Regions from separate parts of the Ectothiorhodospira sp. 9100 genome, predicted to be linked through region 1. Evidence: predicted binding sites of a transcription regulator. Region 1 holds the regulator's gene; each other region holds the start of a gene.
What was found. The regulator sigma-54, encoded in region 1, starts transcription at its own class of promoters, with help from an activator protein. The targets are predictions, from matches to a motif close to TGGCANGNTNCNTGCTT.
Positions count from the first base shown of each region.

Region 1 (5,277 bases):
GGCAAACATTTCCTCCACCATCGGGTGATTATCCAGGAATTGGGCCACTTCTTCGTCCCGGCCGGTGAGACCACGCAGCAGTGGCTCCCAGTGGGGGTTGGGCAGACAGCGTACATCGAAGACGAAATCCGAGTCCACTGGCGCGCCATGCTTGAAGCCGAAGGACTGGATCAGCAGCGAAATTCCTCGGTCGGCGGCCTGTTCGACCCGTTCGCGGATCGTCTGGCTTAACTGGTGCACGTTGGTGCGGGTGGTGTCGATGGCCAGATCTGCGTGATTGGCGATATTGGAGAGCAGTTTGCGTTCCAGGCGGATCGCCTCCCACAGGGGCACGCCATCGCGGGTCAGCGGATGACGCCGGCGGGTCTCGCTGAAGCGCCGCAGCAGGGTTTCTTCCTCCGCCTGGAGAAAGATGACCTGTAGATCCACGCCCATGGCGCGGATTTCATCCACGATGCTGTCGAAGCGATCCAGTTCTTCGATGCCACTGCGGGCATCAATGCCCACGGCGGCTTCGTCGTAGAGGGTGAGGCGCGGGCTCCGGAGTTGCGCGACCACTGCCGTGAGCAGGCCCAGGTGCAGGTTATCGATGCAGTAATAGCCCGCATCCTCCAGGGCATGCAGAGCCACGGTCTTGCCGGAACCGGACAGGCCGCTGACGATGATCAGCTTCATGGTTTTTCGATCTGCATCTGCTTGCGTTGTCGGGTGGCCAGGTCGTCGCCGGCATAATAGCCGCGCAGACGCAGCAGGTGATTGCGAATGGCGGCTTCTACCATGACGGCCAGGTTGCGCCCCGGCGCCACGGGCAGGGTGATCACCGGAATCTCCAGCCCCAGCACCACCCGGGTGTAACGCACGCCATGCAGGCGGTCGATGTCACCTGCCTGCACCTTGGTCTGGTCCTTGAGATCGATGATCAGGCGCAGGTACTTGCTGTTCTTGATGGCGCTGTCGCCATACATGGCGCGTACGTTGAGTACCCCCAGCCCCCTTACCTCCAGAAAGTTTTCCAGCACCGGCGGGCAGGTGCCACGCAGAATGTCCGGGGCGATGCGAGCGAATTCGGGCGCATCGTCCGCTACCAGGCGGTGGCCCCGGCTGATGAGCTCCAGGGCCAGTTCGCTCTTGCCCACGGCACTTTCCCCGGTGAGCAGCACCCCGATCCCCAGCACCTCCATGAACACCCCGTGCAGGGTGGTGGTCTCCGCCAGCTTGTTGCTGAAAAAGTAACGCAGGATGTTGATCAATTCATGGCTGGGCAGGGCGGTGCGCAGCAGGGGTACTGACTGACGCTCCGACAGGGTGCGTAACTCGGGGAGGGGTTCCAGGCTGTCGGTCACGATCAGCATGGAGGATGCGCCGCTGCACAATTGCTCCAGGATGTCCCGCTGGGAGTTTTTGCGCAGCGACCACAGGTAACGCATCTCATCATTTCCCAGAACCTGGATCTGGTTGGGATGGATGATGTTCAGGTGACCCACCAGCGACGGGCTGCCCTGGGGCGTGGATCGGTGCGAAATGCTCCGTTCGCTCCCCAGGGTGCCGGCAACCCAGGTGAGGCCCAGGCGCTCCTCCATGACTTCCATGATGTTGCTGACGGTGAGCGAGTCAGTCATGGGCTCATCCGGTGTCTTCGGTGTCCCAGTCACGCACCAGGGTCAGCAGATCCGCTGTGCCGGAGGCGCTGCGCAACCGGGCCAGGGTCTCCGGGTCGGAGAACATCCGCGCCAGCAGCGCGAGGATCTGCAGGTGCTCGTCGGTACAGTCCGCCGGCACCACCAGCGCGAAGAGGATGTCCACCGGTTCGCTGTCGGGGGCGTCGTAGTCCACGCCCTTCTCCAGCTTGAGCAGGGCGGCACAGGCCTCGCTGGCGCCGGCCAGACGACCATGGGGGATGGCCACGCCATGCCCCAATCCTGTGCTGCCCAGGCGCTCCCGTGCCAGCAGGCTGTCAAAGATTTCGCCCTGGGTGAGTTTGGGCAGATGATTGGAGAGCATCTCGCCCAGCATCTCCAGCGCACGTTTCTTACTGCTCACGTCCGTCTGGCAGTGCACCCGCTCGGGGGCGAGAAGATCACCGATGTTCATGAATCATTCACTCGATATGGTTGCGGTGGGAGCCTTCCGCCCGGTGGTGGTCCTTGAGCTTTTCCTTATGCTTCACCACCTGGCGATCCAGTTTGTCCACCAGGGCGTCAATGGCGGCGTACATGTCCGTGTGGGTGGCCTCGGCATGGATGCTGTTACCGCTGAGCAACAGGTTGGCTTCGGCCTTTTGCTGCAGCTTCTCCACGGTCAGGATGACGTGCACGTCGATGACGTTGTCAAAATGCCGCTCCAGGCGCTCGAACTTCTCGTTAACGTAGTTGCGCAGGGCGTCGGTCAGGTCGACGTGATGACCGGTGAGGTTGATCTGCATAAGATGACTCCTTAGGGATGGGTGATGATCAAGACGGCTTCGCGGTTGATGTCAGACGAGCCGCTTGCGTTCGTTGGATGGCGGAATGGCCATGGCCTCACGGTACTTGGCCACGGTGCGTCGTGCCACATGAATGCCACGATCCACCAGGACCTGGGCAATCTTGCTGTCACTCATGGGCTTGCCCTGAGGCTCTTCGGCAACCAGCTTGCGGATCATGGCGCGGATCGCGGTGGCTGAACACTCGCCGCCGTCTGCCGTGCCCACATGGCTGGAAAAGAAATACTTGAATTCGTAGATGCCCCGGGGGGTATGCATGAATTTCTGGGTGGTCACCCGGGAGATGGTGGACTCATGCATCTCCAGTTGTTCGGCGATATCGCGTAGCACCAGGGGTTTCATGGCCTCGTCGCCATATTCCAGAAAGGCGCGCTGGTGCTCGACGATGGCGGTGCCCACCCGCAGCAGGGTCTCGTTGCGGCTTTGCAGGCTCTTGATGAACCAGCGGGCCTCCTGGAGGCTGTTGCGCATGTAGGTGTTGTCCTGACTGGAATCGGCGCGGCGCACAAAGCTGGCATAGAGGGGGTTCACCCGCAACCGCGGCGCAATTTCCGGGTTGAGCTCCACCTGCCAGCGGCCCTCTCGCTTGCGTACGAAGACATCGGGGATGATGTATTCGGGCGAACTGCTGCTGATGAGCCCGCCCGGGCGCGGGTTCAGTGTCTGAATCAGGGCGATCACTTGCTGCAGTTCGCCATCATCCAGCCCCAGGCGCCGCTGCACGCCCTTATAATCGCGGGCACCCAGGGCATCCAGGTGTTCACGGGCCAGGATTCGGGCCTGGGCCAGCCAGGGCGTCTCATCCGGAAACTGTGCCAGTTGCAGGCTCAGGCACTCGGCCAGATCCCGCGCGCCCACGCCCACCGGGTCCAGGTGCTGAACCATGTTCAGTACGGCCTCCACCTCATCCAGTTCCAGATCCATTTCCCGGTCTTCGGCCAGGGTGGCATGGATCTGCTCGATGGGTTCGGCCAGGTAGCCGTCTTCGTTGATGGAGTCAATGATGGTCAAGGCGATGGCCCGGTCACGCTCACTCATGGACGACAGATGCACCTGCCACATGAGATGTTCATGCAGGCTTTCCGAGGGCCCGGTCTGGTTTTCGAACACGTCGCGCCCGTCGTGATCCGACTGCCCGGCGCTTGAAGGGGGCACATCGTAGATGTCGTCCCAGTTGCTGTCCACCGGCAGTTCATCGGGGATCTGCTCCTGACTGCCTTCGGCGTTGCCTTCTGTCTCGGCGGCGGCCTCGGCCGCCTCTGAAGTCTCGCGGGTGTCGGCCGGGTCCTGCTCGCGCGTTTCCTCGGAGGCGGTGTCCTGATCCGCCTCCGTACCTTCCATGGCCTCGAGCATGGGGTTGGTTTCCAGGGTTTCCTGGATCTGTGCCTGCAACTCCAGGGTCGACAGTTGCAGCAGGCGGATGGCCTGCTGCAACTGGGGGGTCATGGTCAGGTTTTGACCCAGCCGGAGCTGGACGGAAGGTTTCAACATAGCACGATGCGCGCCATCGGGCCGGAGCCCGAGTCTGTGATGCCTGATGATGGAGGCGGGGGCAGGCCCCCGACGTTAATATTGCTGTCACGGGAGATTATACGGTGTGCCGGCAAAAATTGGACCCGTGCCCGGAAAACCCTGCCTGCGGTGAGTGCATGGGGTTTCACAGGCGGAAGTTCTCCCCCAGGTAAACGCGGCGCACCTGCGGGTCGGCCAATACATCCTCCGGCGCACCCTGGCTGATGATATGCCCGCCGCTGAGAATATAGGCCCGGTTGCAGATGCCCAGGGTCTCGCGCACGTTATGGTCGGTGATCAGCACGCCGATGTTCCGTGACGTGAGATGGGTGATGATCCGCTGGATCTCGATCACGGAGATGGGGTCGACGCCAGCGAAAGGCTCGTCCAGGAGGATGAAGGCCGGTTCAGTGGCCAGGGCCCGGGCGATCTCCACGCGCCGCCGCTCACCGCCGGAGAGACTGACGCCGGCATTGTCACGGATGTGCTGGATCTGAAACTCCTCAAGCAGGGATTCCATTTTTTCCTGGCGCTGGACCTTGTCGAGGTCGCGGCGCACCTCCAGTACGGCCATGATGTTGTCGGCCACGGAAAGCTTGCGGAACACCGAAGGTTCCTGGGGCAGATAGCCCACGCCCATGCGGGCCCGAGCGTGCATGGGTAACTGGGTGATGTCCCGGCCATCCAGGCGGATCTGCCCTTCGTCGCAGGGCACCAGGCCCACGATCATGTAGAAGCAGGTGGTCTTGCCGGCCCCATTGGGGCCCAGCAGGCCCACCACCTCACCGCTGTTGATCTCGATGGAGGCACCGTCCACGGGCTTGATTGCCCGGTAACGCTTGACCAGTTTGTCGGTCTCCAGCCGGCTCATGGGGTGTCGCCGTCCTCCGAGCGGTCGCGGGGCGCGAAGATGGCCTCCACGCGGCCCGTGTCACCGGTGCTGGCCTCCAGCGTGGCGGCTTCCAGGTTGTAGACGATACGGCTGCCGCGGAATTCGTCATCCCCCTGCCATACCCGGGCCTCGCCGGTGAGTGCCACACGCGGCCCATCCGGGAAGAATTCCATGCGTCGTGCCTCGGCGCGAACCTCCCGGTTCGACTCGTCCCGCGTGGTCAGGGTGGCCAGGCGTCCCTCGGAGACCATGCGCTCCAGTTGTCGATCAGGGGCATGCACGGTCACTTCGTCACCCGTAATGACGGTGTCGCCCTGGGTGATGGTGACGTTGCCCTGGTATACGCTCACCCCCCGTTGGTCATCCAGGTTGGCGCGATCCGCCTCGATGC
Region 1 is NZ_JAJNAN010000005.1:73,269-78,545, reverse strand. It holds gene rapZ (RNase adapter RapZ) at 1-675, opposite strand, end outside; gene hprK (HPr(Ser) kinase/phosphatase) at 672-1,619, opposite strand; gene LPW29_RS03145 (PTS sugar transporter subunit IIA) at 1,624-2,091, opposite strand; gene hpf (ribosome hibernation-promoting factor, HPF/YfiA family) at 2,099-2,422, opposite strand; gene LPW29_RS03135 (RNA polymerase factor sigma-54) at 2,474-3,973, opposite strand; gene lptB (LPS export ABC transporter ATP-binding protein) at 4,140-4,865, opposite strand; gene lptA (lipopolysaccharide transport periplasmic protein LptA) at 4,862-5,277, opposite strand, start outside.

Region 2 (5,277 bases), on a different contig from region 1:
ACGTCCTGGGCATTCACCTGATAACTCCCATCCTGGATGGCCTGACGCAGTTCGGCGACGCGTTTTTCGTCCACCTGGGGCTGGGAAGCCGCGGTCTGCTCCAGGTCGCTGAGGCGTCTCGCTGCCCCGGTGAGCGTGATCTTGTCGGCCGTATTGTCGGCCGGGCTCGGGGTCTGACCGGCCCCTTTGCCGCCACGAGCGCTCTCGGTGGTGCCACGACTGTCACTGGCACCCCGCGCCTGCGGCTGGCTTAGATTCTTGACTTCGATGGACATATCCGTTCCTCGCACATACAAATACCGCCTCTGATGGTCCTTTTATCGGCTCGTCCTGGGAATTCTTTAACCCGCATTATGTGTCGGGCGTCACATATTAACACCCACCACGCCGGCGGAGAGTACGCGCCCCTCCACGACGCGTCGGGATGACAGATTGCGTACCCGTACCCGGTCCCCGTAGGCGCCGTCAGCCATGGCCTCGCCCGCCATGCGCACGCTGATCGCAGCGTTCTCTGATAACAGGGTGACCCGCTCGCCGCGATGCACCAGCCGCTGCGGCTCCACCATGTGGGGCGTGAGCACGGTACCACCGCGCAGGGCGCGACGCAGCACCATGTGATTGGCGCGTTCCGGGTCTACAAGATAGCCGCTGTGCAGGCCATCGAGTGCCTTGCGTTCCAGACGTATGTCAGTTGAGGATAGTACAGCCCTGCGAGGCAGGGAACGGTCGAGCACCACGACCTCGCCGCTCACGTTCACCTGCATGGGTACATACAGGTTCCAGGGCGAGGGGCCTGGGCAGCGGACCCCCACGGTGGTGTTGCCCACCATGCGTCCTCCGGGCGGAAGATCGGCCTCCAGGGGGGCGCCGCAGGCCCGCAGTCGCAGTCTCGGATCCAGTCTTCCCGGGACTACGCGGACCTCCAGATCGTCGCCGTGATGTTGCCGGGCCTGTTCGGTGAGAAATTCCCGGGCGGCGTTGAGAATATTGGCATGAGGTTCCACCTCCGAGGCCAGGGTTGTGGGTGGCAGTACCAGTAGGCACAGGGTCAGGCACGCCAGGACGGATCTGCTCCATCCACGACGTTTACGCATGACGCGGGATCCATGGGGCGGGTGCATGAGACAGGCATGTCTGACTTGGTTCATAATCGTACTCCGCGCATTCGTTGCCGGGATTCCGGCACCGGGGGCTGTTGGTGTGAAGGGATGCAATCCCAATGCCAGATCAGGCATCAAGGATTGCCCCGAACCGCCGATAACCCGGTAGATTGGCCATGTTTATCCCCGGGTGTTCCGCAGGAGGGGCCCATGAGCGACTTGTTGGATGGTGTGAATCGGCGTACCCAGATGGTCGGGCAGAACCGCCTCGAGCTGTTGCTGTTTTCTCTGGGTACGCGACAGATGTTTGCCATCAACGTCTTCAAGGTGCGCGAGGTGATCGCCTGCCCACCACTGAATCGCATGCCCAGCGCCCACTCCGTGGTGCGCGGTGTGGCCACCTTGCGTGGGCAAACCGTCTCGGTGGTGGACCTGGCCCAGGCCATCGGTATGGCAGCACCGGAACACGAGCAAAAGGCCTTCGTCATCCTCACCGAGTTCAACCGCTCGGTGCAGGGTTTGCTCGTGGCCTCGGTGGATCGCATCATCAATCTCAACTGGGATCAGATCCGCCCGCCCCCTCGGGGCACTCACAAGGACAGCTTTTTGACGGCCGTCACTCAGGTGGAGGATCGGCTGGTGGAAATCATCGATGTGGAAAAGGTGCTGGAAATGGTGACCGGTCCCTCCAAGGATGTGGATGAGGCCCTGTCCCGGGCCATCCGCGAGGGCGGGCGGGTACGCCGGGCCCTGGTGGCGGATGACTCCTCGGTGGCCCGCAAGCAGATCGTCCGCGCGCTCGCCCAGATCGGTGTTGAGGCCATCGTGGCCAATGATGGTCAGCAAGCGCTCACCAAGCTCAAGGAAATGGCTCAGCAAGGCCCTATTGATGAACAGATCGGCATGGTGATCTCGGATATCGAGATGCCCGTCATGGATGGATACACGCTTTCTTCCGAGATCCGCCAGACAACGGATTTGTCTGGCCTGTACATCCTGTTACATTCTTCCTTGAGTGGTACCTTTAACGAGGCCATGGTGCGTCAGGCAGGGGCGGACCGATTTTTGCCGAAGTTCAGTCCCGATGAGCTGGCTGAGGCCGTGCTGGGCCACCTGCAGCCCGAAGAGGTCGGGCAGTAACGGACACAGGGCAGGGGGCTGCCATCGGCGGCAACTCGTTGCCGCCCGCGGGGCCATTTGCGGGTATACTGCGTTTTCCGGTTCATCACCGGAGGCAGGCACAATCCATTAACCGGGAAGCACCAAAACATTGTCATCAGGCCCGATCGAACCCCAGGATTACGAGGACTTCAAGATCTTTCTTGAGCGGTCCTGCGGTCTTGTGCTGGGAGATAACAAGCACTACTTGGTGACCAGCCGGCTGTCCCGGCTGATGAAGGAATTCTCCGTTGCTTCGGTCAGCGAGTTGCTCAAACTGCTCAAGCGCGGTGGCCGCTCCGGTCTGCGTGAACGGGTGATCGAAGCCATGACCACGAACGAGACCTACTGGTTTCGGGATGTCTTCCCCTTCGAGATCCTCAAGAATCAGATCTATCCGGAACTGGCCAAAAAATCCCCCGGTTCCACGGTGCGCATCTGGTGCGCTGCCTGTTCCTCCGGCCAGGAACCCTATTCCATCAGCATGGCCACCAGCGAATATCTGCAATCGCGAGCCGGCAGCCTCAGGGATGTGCAGATCCTTGGCACGGATATCTCTGGTGCCGTGCTGCGCGAAGCCAGGGAAGGCAGCTACGACTCCCTGGCCGTGGCCCGGGGGCTGTCGCTGGATCGGCGCAATCGGTTCTTCATCCAGAAGGGCGACCGTTGGGAAGTGAAGCCGGAGATCAAGGCCCGTGTCAGTTACCGGGAATTCAATCTCCTGGACAACTACAATGCCATGGGGCGATTCGATATCGTCTTCTGTCGTAACGTGTTGATCTACTTCTCTCTCGAGTCCAAGCGGACCATTCTCAAGCGCATCTCCCAGATCCTTAATCCGGGCGGCTACCTCTTCCTGGGGGCCTCTGAGTCCATGGCCAATTATTCCGACGCCTTCGAGATGGTGCGCTGCAGCCCGGGCGTGGTCTACCGCCTCAAGAAGTAACTGTTCCGCGGCGTCAAACTTTCGACTTTCCTCATCGTGCCCTGGTCTCCTCCGGCGGTTTCTTGCCGGATTGCCCGCTCTTCCTGGTTTAACCTCCTCTCCAAGTGATTGAAAAAGCGCTTATTCGGCGCATGGCATGCTGTTTGCATTTCGACTGACAAGAGATTTTCTTGAGGTCGAAGATCATGCCGCTCTCATTTGACAACGCCCTGGGTATTCACGATGCAGCGCTGCAGGTGCGTTCCAAGCGCATGGAGCTGCTCGCGTCCAATATCGCCAACGCTGACACCCCCAATTACAAGGCCCGCGACCTGGATTTCCGGCAGGTGCTCAAACAGCAGCATCAACCGGACCAGTTGTCCATGCGTCGAACCCATGCATCCCACCTGGACGCGGCAGGCGGCGGCGGAGGCCTGGGGGAGCCGTTGTACCGGGTGCCGACTCAGCCTTCCCTGGACGGCAATACGGTGGATCCGCAACTGGAGCAGTCGGCCTTTGCCGAGAATGCTGTTCAGTACCAGGCGAGCCTGGATTTTCTGGGTGACAAGTTTACGGGCCTGCGCAACGCCTTCAAGGGCGGCCAGTAGGCCGGGGGATTGAATCATGAGCAACATGTTCAAGGTCTTTGATGTTTCCGGCTCGGCGTTGAGCGCCCAGTCCGTCAGGCTCAACACCATTGCCAGCAATATGGCCAATGCGCAGGTGGGCAGCACCACCGAGGAGGGGGCCTACCGCTCCAAGCAGCCGGTGTTTCAAACGGTGATGGATCAACTCAATCCCAACAGTTCCACGATGCCGGTGCGCGTCATGGACATCGTGGAAAGCGATGCGCCAGCGCGGGCGAAGTATGAGCCGGCGCATCCCCAGGCCAACGAGGATGGGTATGTCTTCATGCCCAACGTGAACATGGTGGATGAGATGGCCAACATGATCTCGGCCTCGCGCAGTTATGAAAACAATGTGGAAGTCATGAACACCACCAAGCAACTGCTGCTGCGCACGCTTCAGCTGGGGCAGGGCTAAGGAGGTATGAACCATGAGCGTTGATCTGAACATGCTGGAGGGACTGGGGCTTTCGTCGACCAATACCCAGCGTGCCGACAAGAGTCAGCAGGGCGAGTTGGGTCAGGAGGATTTCTTCAAGCTCATGATCACCCAGTTGCAGAACCAGGATCCCTTCGAGCCCATGGAGAACGGGGATTTTCTGGGGCAGATGGCCCAGTTCGGTACGGTGAATGGCATCGGCGAGTTGCAGAAGTCCTTTGAGGGCATCGCCCAGTCCGTGCAATCGGCCCAGACCCTGCAGGCGGCAAGCCTGGTGGACCGTGAGGTGCTGGTGCCGGTGGATATGGCGGGTCTTGGACCCGAGGGCGGCGTGCGGGGGGCGCTGGATCTCAAGTCCTCCGCCGAAGAGGTGACCGTGGGTGTCTATGACGCTGCGGGTGCACTGGTCAGGCGCATTCCCATGGGGGCTCAGGCTTCGGGGATGCAGTCATTCCATTGGGACGGCATGACCGATCAGGGCGAGCGGGCACCAGCCGGTGTCTACGAGTTTCGCGCCAATGCGGTGCGGGACGGCAGCAGCGAGCAGCCTGAACTGCTGCTGAATTCCCGCGTGGAGAGTGTGCGCACGGATCAGAGAAACGGCGGCATCAAGCTGCAAATCGAGGGTTTTGGGGAGATGGATTTCTCCGAGGTACGACGCATCGGCTGATGCATCTCGCCATCGGCTGATCATCACTATGAGGGGTATAGCATGCCATTCAATATCGGACTGACGGGACTGAACGCGGCCACCAAGGATCTGGAGGTGACCGGCCACAATGTCTCCAACGCCTCCACCGCGGGCTTCAAGGGGTCCCGGGCGGAGTTTGCCGACGTGTTCGCTTTGTCATACGCCGGGGTTTCCAATCTGGCCACCGGCAGTGGGGTGCAATTGTCGGATGTCTCCCAGCAATTCAATCAGGGAGACCTGGAGTTCACCCAGAATAACCTGGACCTGGCACTGAACGGCCGCGGTTTCTTCACTGTCGAGCGTGACGGCATCCGCGAGTACACCCGTGCCGGCCAGTT
Region 2 is NZ_JAJNAN010000019.1:28,111-33,387, reverse strand. It holds gene flgM (flagellar biosynthesis anti-sigma factor FlgM) at 1-275, opposite strand, end outside; gene flgA (flagellar basal body P-ring formation chaperone FlgA) at 366-1,094, opposite strand; gene LPW29_RS07870 (chemotaxis protein) at 1,311-2,240, shown strand; gene LPW29_RS07865 (CheR family methyltransferase) at 2,371-3,204, shown strand; gene flgB (flagellar basal body rod protein FlgB) at 3,390-3,791, shown strand; gene flgC (flagellar basal body rod protein FlgC) at 3,808-4,227, shown strand; gene LPW29_RS07850 (flagellar hook assembly protein FlgD) at 4,241-4,918, shown strand; gene flgE (flagellar hook protein FlgE) at 4,961-5,277, shown strand, end outside.
Region 2: a site for sigma-54 is predicted at 3,337-3,353, ahead of flgB (flagellar basal body rod protein FlgB). Genes of this name have one in related genera too.

Region 3 (5,277 bases), on a different contig from region 1:
CGGGCGATGTGGAAGCCCTCAAGGACATGGTGGAGGCCTTCGGTCTGGAACCCTTGATGGTGCCGGATCTGTCCGGCTCCCTGGATGGGCATCTATCGGAGGCCCGGTTATCCCCACTGACCACCGGCGGTACGCCGCTGAGTCATCTGCAGCGCCTGGGGTCTTCTGTGGTCACCCTGGTGATCGGGGCCTCCATGACCAGCCCGGCGGAACATCTTCAGGCCCGCACCGGCGTGCCCAATGTGCATTTCGATAGCCTCATGGGGATGGAATCCATGGATGAACTCATGCTCACCCTGTCCCGGTTAAGCGGAAATCCGGTGCCTTTGCGCTTACAGCGGGAACGGGCGCGCCTCCAGGACGCCATGCTGGATGCCCATTTCACGCTGGGTTTCTCCCGCGTAGCCATCGCCGGCGATCCGGACCTGCTGCATGGCTTTTCCAGCCTGGTGCGCGAGATCGGTGGCGAAGTGGTGGCGGCGGTGGCCCCCAGCCGCGCGCCGGTGCTGGAAAGAGTGGCGGCGGAAGCCGTGAAGATTGGCGACCTGCAGGATCTGGAAGATCTTGCCCGCGAGGGGCGTGCCCAGTATCTGATTGCCAACACCCATGGGGTGGAACCCGCCCGACGTCTGGGTATTCCGCTGCTGCGGGCAGGTTTTCCCCAGTATGACTGGCTGGGGGGCTTTCAGCGCACCTGGATCGGTTACGCCGGTGCCCGCCAGGCCTTGTTCGACCTGGCCAATCTGCAGGTCTTGAGCCCGTCCCATGGCGTGGCCCCTTACCGCTCCATCTACGCTGAACCCGAAGCACAATCCTGGGAGGAACCTCCACATGGCACTACAGCGTCGTCTGCAGGTGATCACGCCACGTGGCACTGAGTTGGCTGTCGTGGAGGCGGGGGATGCCCTGATTCGCGTGGCCTTTGCCACCACCGACATGGCCCGGGTGGACCAGCATTTTGGTTCGGCCCGGGGGATGGCCATTTACCGTCTCACCCAGGAGAGCGCCGAACTGGTGGAGGCTGCTCAGTTCGGTGACCAGGCTCAGGATGGCGGTGAAGACAAGTTGGTGCCCAAGTTCGAGTGCCTGCAGGGTTGCCATGCGGTGTATTGCGCCGCTGCCGGATCATCGGCAGTGAAACAACTGCTGGCCCTGGGTATTCAGCCGGTGCGGGTGGCCCACGGCACGCGCATTCCGGACCTGCTGCGCGAATTGCAGACCTGTCTGCGGGAGCACACGCCGCCCCCGTGGATGGCCAAGGCCGTGCAGCGTCGTCAGGACGACGCCCGTCGTTTTGATGCCATGGCCAGCGAACCCTGGGAGGAGGAAGGTTGATTCCTCCCAAAGACGAACATGACATAAGACTGATTGAGAAGAGGCATACAACCATGACTCCCATTACCGGCGTCACCCGTGGCGGCACCCAGTGGACACCCGCCTTCATCATGGAGCTCAAGGAGGAGAACTGCATCGGCTGCGGTCGGTGTTTCAAGGTCTGTACCCGCAACTGCTTTGAATTGGTGGAGCGGGAGATGGATGACGACGAGGACGATGATGATGGATTTTCCGACGATACCTCCATGGTCATGCGGCTTGCCGATGCCATGGACTGTATCGGGTGTCAGGCCTGTTCTCAGGTCTGCCCCAAGAAATGTCACACCCATGCCCCCGCCGCGCTGGCGGTCTGACGGCACACACCCTGGAGGGTCAAGATCATGTGGGACTATTCCGAGAAGGTCAAAGAGCACTTCTTCAACCCCCGCAATGTCGGTGTGGTGCGTGACGCCAATGCCACCGGCGAGGTGGGTTCCATCAGTTGCGGCGATGCTTTGCGGCTCACGCTCAAGGTGGATCCGGAGAGCGGTGTGATTCAGGAGGCCGGTTTTCAGACTTTCGGCTGCGGTTCCGCGGTCGCCTCCAGTTCGGTGCTCACCGAGATGATTATCGGTCTCACCCTGGATGAGGCTGAGCGCATCAATAATGACGACATCGCCAATGCCCTGGGTGGCCTGCCACCGGAGAAAATGCATTGCTCCGTCATGGGGCATGAGGCCCTGCAGGCCGCCATCGCCAACTACCGGGGCGAGGTCTGGAAGGACGATCACGAGGAAGGTGCCTTGATTTGCAAGTGCTTTGCCATCGATGCCGTGAAGATCGAGCAGACCATTCGTGACCACGGCCTGCGCACCGTCCAGGACGTGACCGGATACACCAAGGCGGGGGGCGGTTGCTCCACCTGTCACGAGGGGATCGAGGAACTGCTCACCCGGGTGCTGAGCGAGAAGGGCGAGGCCTTCGACCCGGAAAACCATGCCACGGAGGCATCGGCTTCCGCCAAGTCCGCAGGGTTGCCGCCGATGAATATCCGTGCCATGGCCATGGGGGAATAGCGCATGAAGCCCATCTACATGGACAACAATGCCACCACCTGTGTGGACCCCCGGGTGGTGGAGACGATGCTGCCGTTTCTCACCGAGCAGTTTGGCAACCCCTCATCGATGCACAGTTTTGGCGACCAGGTGGGGCATTCCCTCAAGCGGGCACGCGAACAGGTGCAGGCCCTGCTCGGTGCCGAACACGCCTCCGAGGTCATCTTTACCTCCTGCGGCACCGAGTCGGACTCCACGGCCATCCTGTCCGCGGTACGGGCCCAGCCCCAGCGTCGGGAGATCATTACCACCGAGGTGGAGCACCCGGCGGTGCTCAATGTCTGCGAGCAGCTGGAAAAGGAGGGCTACACCATCCACCGCCTGGGCGTGGATGGTCAGGGTCGCCTTGATCTGGCCCATTACCGAGAGGTCTTGTCCGACCAGGTGGCCGTGGCTTCCATCATGTGGGCCAACAATGAGACGGGCACCCTGTTCCCGGTGGAGAGCATGGCCGAAATGGCCCGTGCCAAGGGGGTGATGTTCCACACGGATGCGGTTCAGGCCGTGGGTAAGCTGCCCATTGATCTCAAGTACACCTGCATCGACATGCTCTCCCTGTCGGGCCACAAGCTGCATGCGCCCAAGGGCGTGGGCGTCTTGTACGTTCGACGCGGTCTGCGGTTTCGGCCCTTGTTGCGCGGTGGGCACCAGGAGCGGGGCCGGCGTGCCGGCACGGAGAACGTGCCTGGCATCATTGCCCTGGGTCGGGCCGCTGAACTGGCACTGACTCACATGGATGATGAGCGCCGCCGGGTGCGGGTCTTGCGGGATCGACTGGAAACGGGGCTGCTGGAGCAGATCCCCCACGCCTTCGTCACCGGGGATGTGGACAATCGCCTGCCCAATACCCTGAATATCGCCTTCGAGTACATCGAGGGTGAGTCCATCCTGCTCATGCTCAAACAGCAGGGTATCGCGGCATCCAGTGGATCGGCCTGTACCTCCGGCTCCCTGGAGCCCTCCCATGTGATGCGGGCCATGGGGATTCCCTACACCGCTGCTCACGGGTCGGTGCGGTTCTCCTTGTCCCGGTTCAATACGGAGGAAGAGGTGGATCGGGTGATTCAGGTGATGCCGGACATCGTGGCCCGTTTGCGCAAGCTGTCACCGTATTGGGGTGAGGATGGCCCGGTGGAGAATCCTGAGCAAGCGTTTGCGCCAGCCTATGCGTGATGGTTTTCCCCTCACCCCAACCCCTCTCCCCAAAGGGGAGAGGGGCTCACGGGCGTGAAGCGTTCACTCCTGTCTCACTGTCTGCCGTGTCCCCGGTGGGAGAAGGGCCGGGGATGAGGGGCGCGGAGCCCCGACCCCTGAACCCCGACCCATGTAGCAAATCCCACAACTCCCTCCCGGAGGTCGCAAAACGACACCCGGAAACACGGCGATCACACAGAAAATCCCGTGTAATCAGTAATATATTAATTGGCATGGAATTCGCTTAATTATTCCTGGAACCTGTGCTGAGCGAGCTGCCCATGACCCACCCCCCTACCATCGTCATCGACGACACCACCCTTCGGGACGGTGAACAGTCCGCCGGCGTTGCCTTCAATGATGCCGAGCGTATCGCCATCGCTCGCGGGCTGGATGAACTGGGTGTGCCGGAACTGGAAGTGGGTATCCCTTCCATGGGGGACGAGGAGCGGGACTCCATTCGTTTGCTGGCGGGCCTGGGACTCAACGCCCGCCTGCTGGTCTGGAGCCGCATGCGCACGGATGATCTGAGATCCTGCGCCCATCTGGGCGTGGACATGGTGGACCTGTCCATTCCCGTATCCGATCAACAGATCACCCGCAAGCTGGGTCGTAGCCGCGACTGGGTGCTGGACTGTATTCGGCGCCATGTGGACGAGGCTCAGGCGTTGAACCTGGAGGTCAGCGTGGGCGGAGAGGATGCCTCCCGAGCCGACATGGATTTTCTGGTGCAGGTGATGGAAACGGCACAACAGGCCGGCGCCCGGCGTTTTCGTTTTGCCGACACCGTGGGCATCCTCGAACCCTTCACCGTGCTGGATCGCATGCGCCGGCTTCGAGCCCATTCGGACCTGGAGATCGAGATGCATGCTCATGACGATCTGGGTCTGGCCACTGCCAATAGCCTGGCAGCGGCACTGGGAGGGGCGACCCATTTAAACACCACAGTCAACGGCATCGGTGAGCGCGCCGGTAACGCTGCTCTGGAAGAGGTGGTGCTGGGCTTGCGCCAGCTGCATGACATCGAAACGGGCGTTGATCTGCGCCGTTTTCAAAGTTTGTCTCAGTTGGTGGAAACCGCCACCGGCCACCCCATCCATTGGCAGAAGAGCCTGGTGGGGGAGGGCGTTTTTACTCACGAGGCGGGCATCCACGTGGACGGCCTGCTCAAGGATCCAGCCAACTACCAGGGTGTCGACCCGGCAGAACTGGGCCGTGAACATCGACTGGTCCTGGGCAAGCACTCGGGAAGCAGTGCGGTGATCCAGGCCTATGCACGTCTGGGGATCCCCCTGGGACGTGCCGAGGCCACCTTACTGCTGGCGAGGATCCGCAGCGCTGCCTCGCGTACCAAGCGGGCACCCACCGATCAGGAACTGGCGCTTTGGCACCGGGAACTGATCGCCCTGACCGACGCCATCCCCGCATGAATCGCACCTCTTGTCCTCACCTGAAACTCGCTACAAGGATCACGCCATGAATTCCGAAACCTTGCAGGACGACCTCCAGGACCTGGAATCCGCCGAGGATTTTCTGGAGTACTTCGACATCCCCTACAACGAGGCCGTGGTGAAGGTGAATCGCTTGCACATCCTGCAGCGTTTTCACGACTACCTGAGCGCCCAGACACCGGGTGAGCCCAGCGATGCCAGGG
Region 3 is NZ_JAJNAN010000028.1:11,365-16,641, reverse strand. It holds gene nifN (nitrogenase iron-molybdenum cofactor biosynthesis protein NifN) at 1-878, shown strand, start outside; gene LPW29_RS09900 (NifB/NifX family molybdenum-iron cluster-binding protein) at 832-1,335, shown strand; gene fdxB (ferredoxin III, nif-specific) at 1,389-1,688, shown strand; gene nifU (Fe-S cluster assembly protein NifU) at 1,716-2,390, shown strand; gene nifS (cysteine desulfurase NifS) at 2,394-3,602, shown strand; gene nifV (homocitrate synthase) at 3,905-5,053, shown strand; gene nifW (nitrogenase-stabilizing/protective protein NifW) at 5,100-5,277, shown strand, end outside.
Region 3: a site for sigma-54 is predicted at 3,853-3,869, ahead of nifV (homocitrate synthase). Genes of this name have one in related genera too.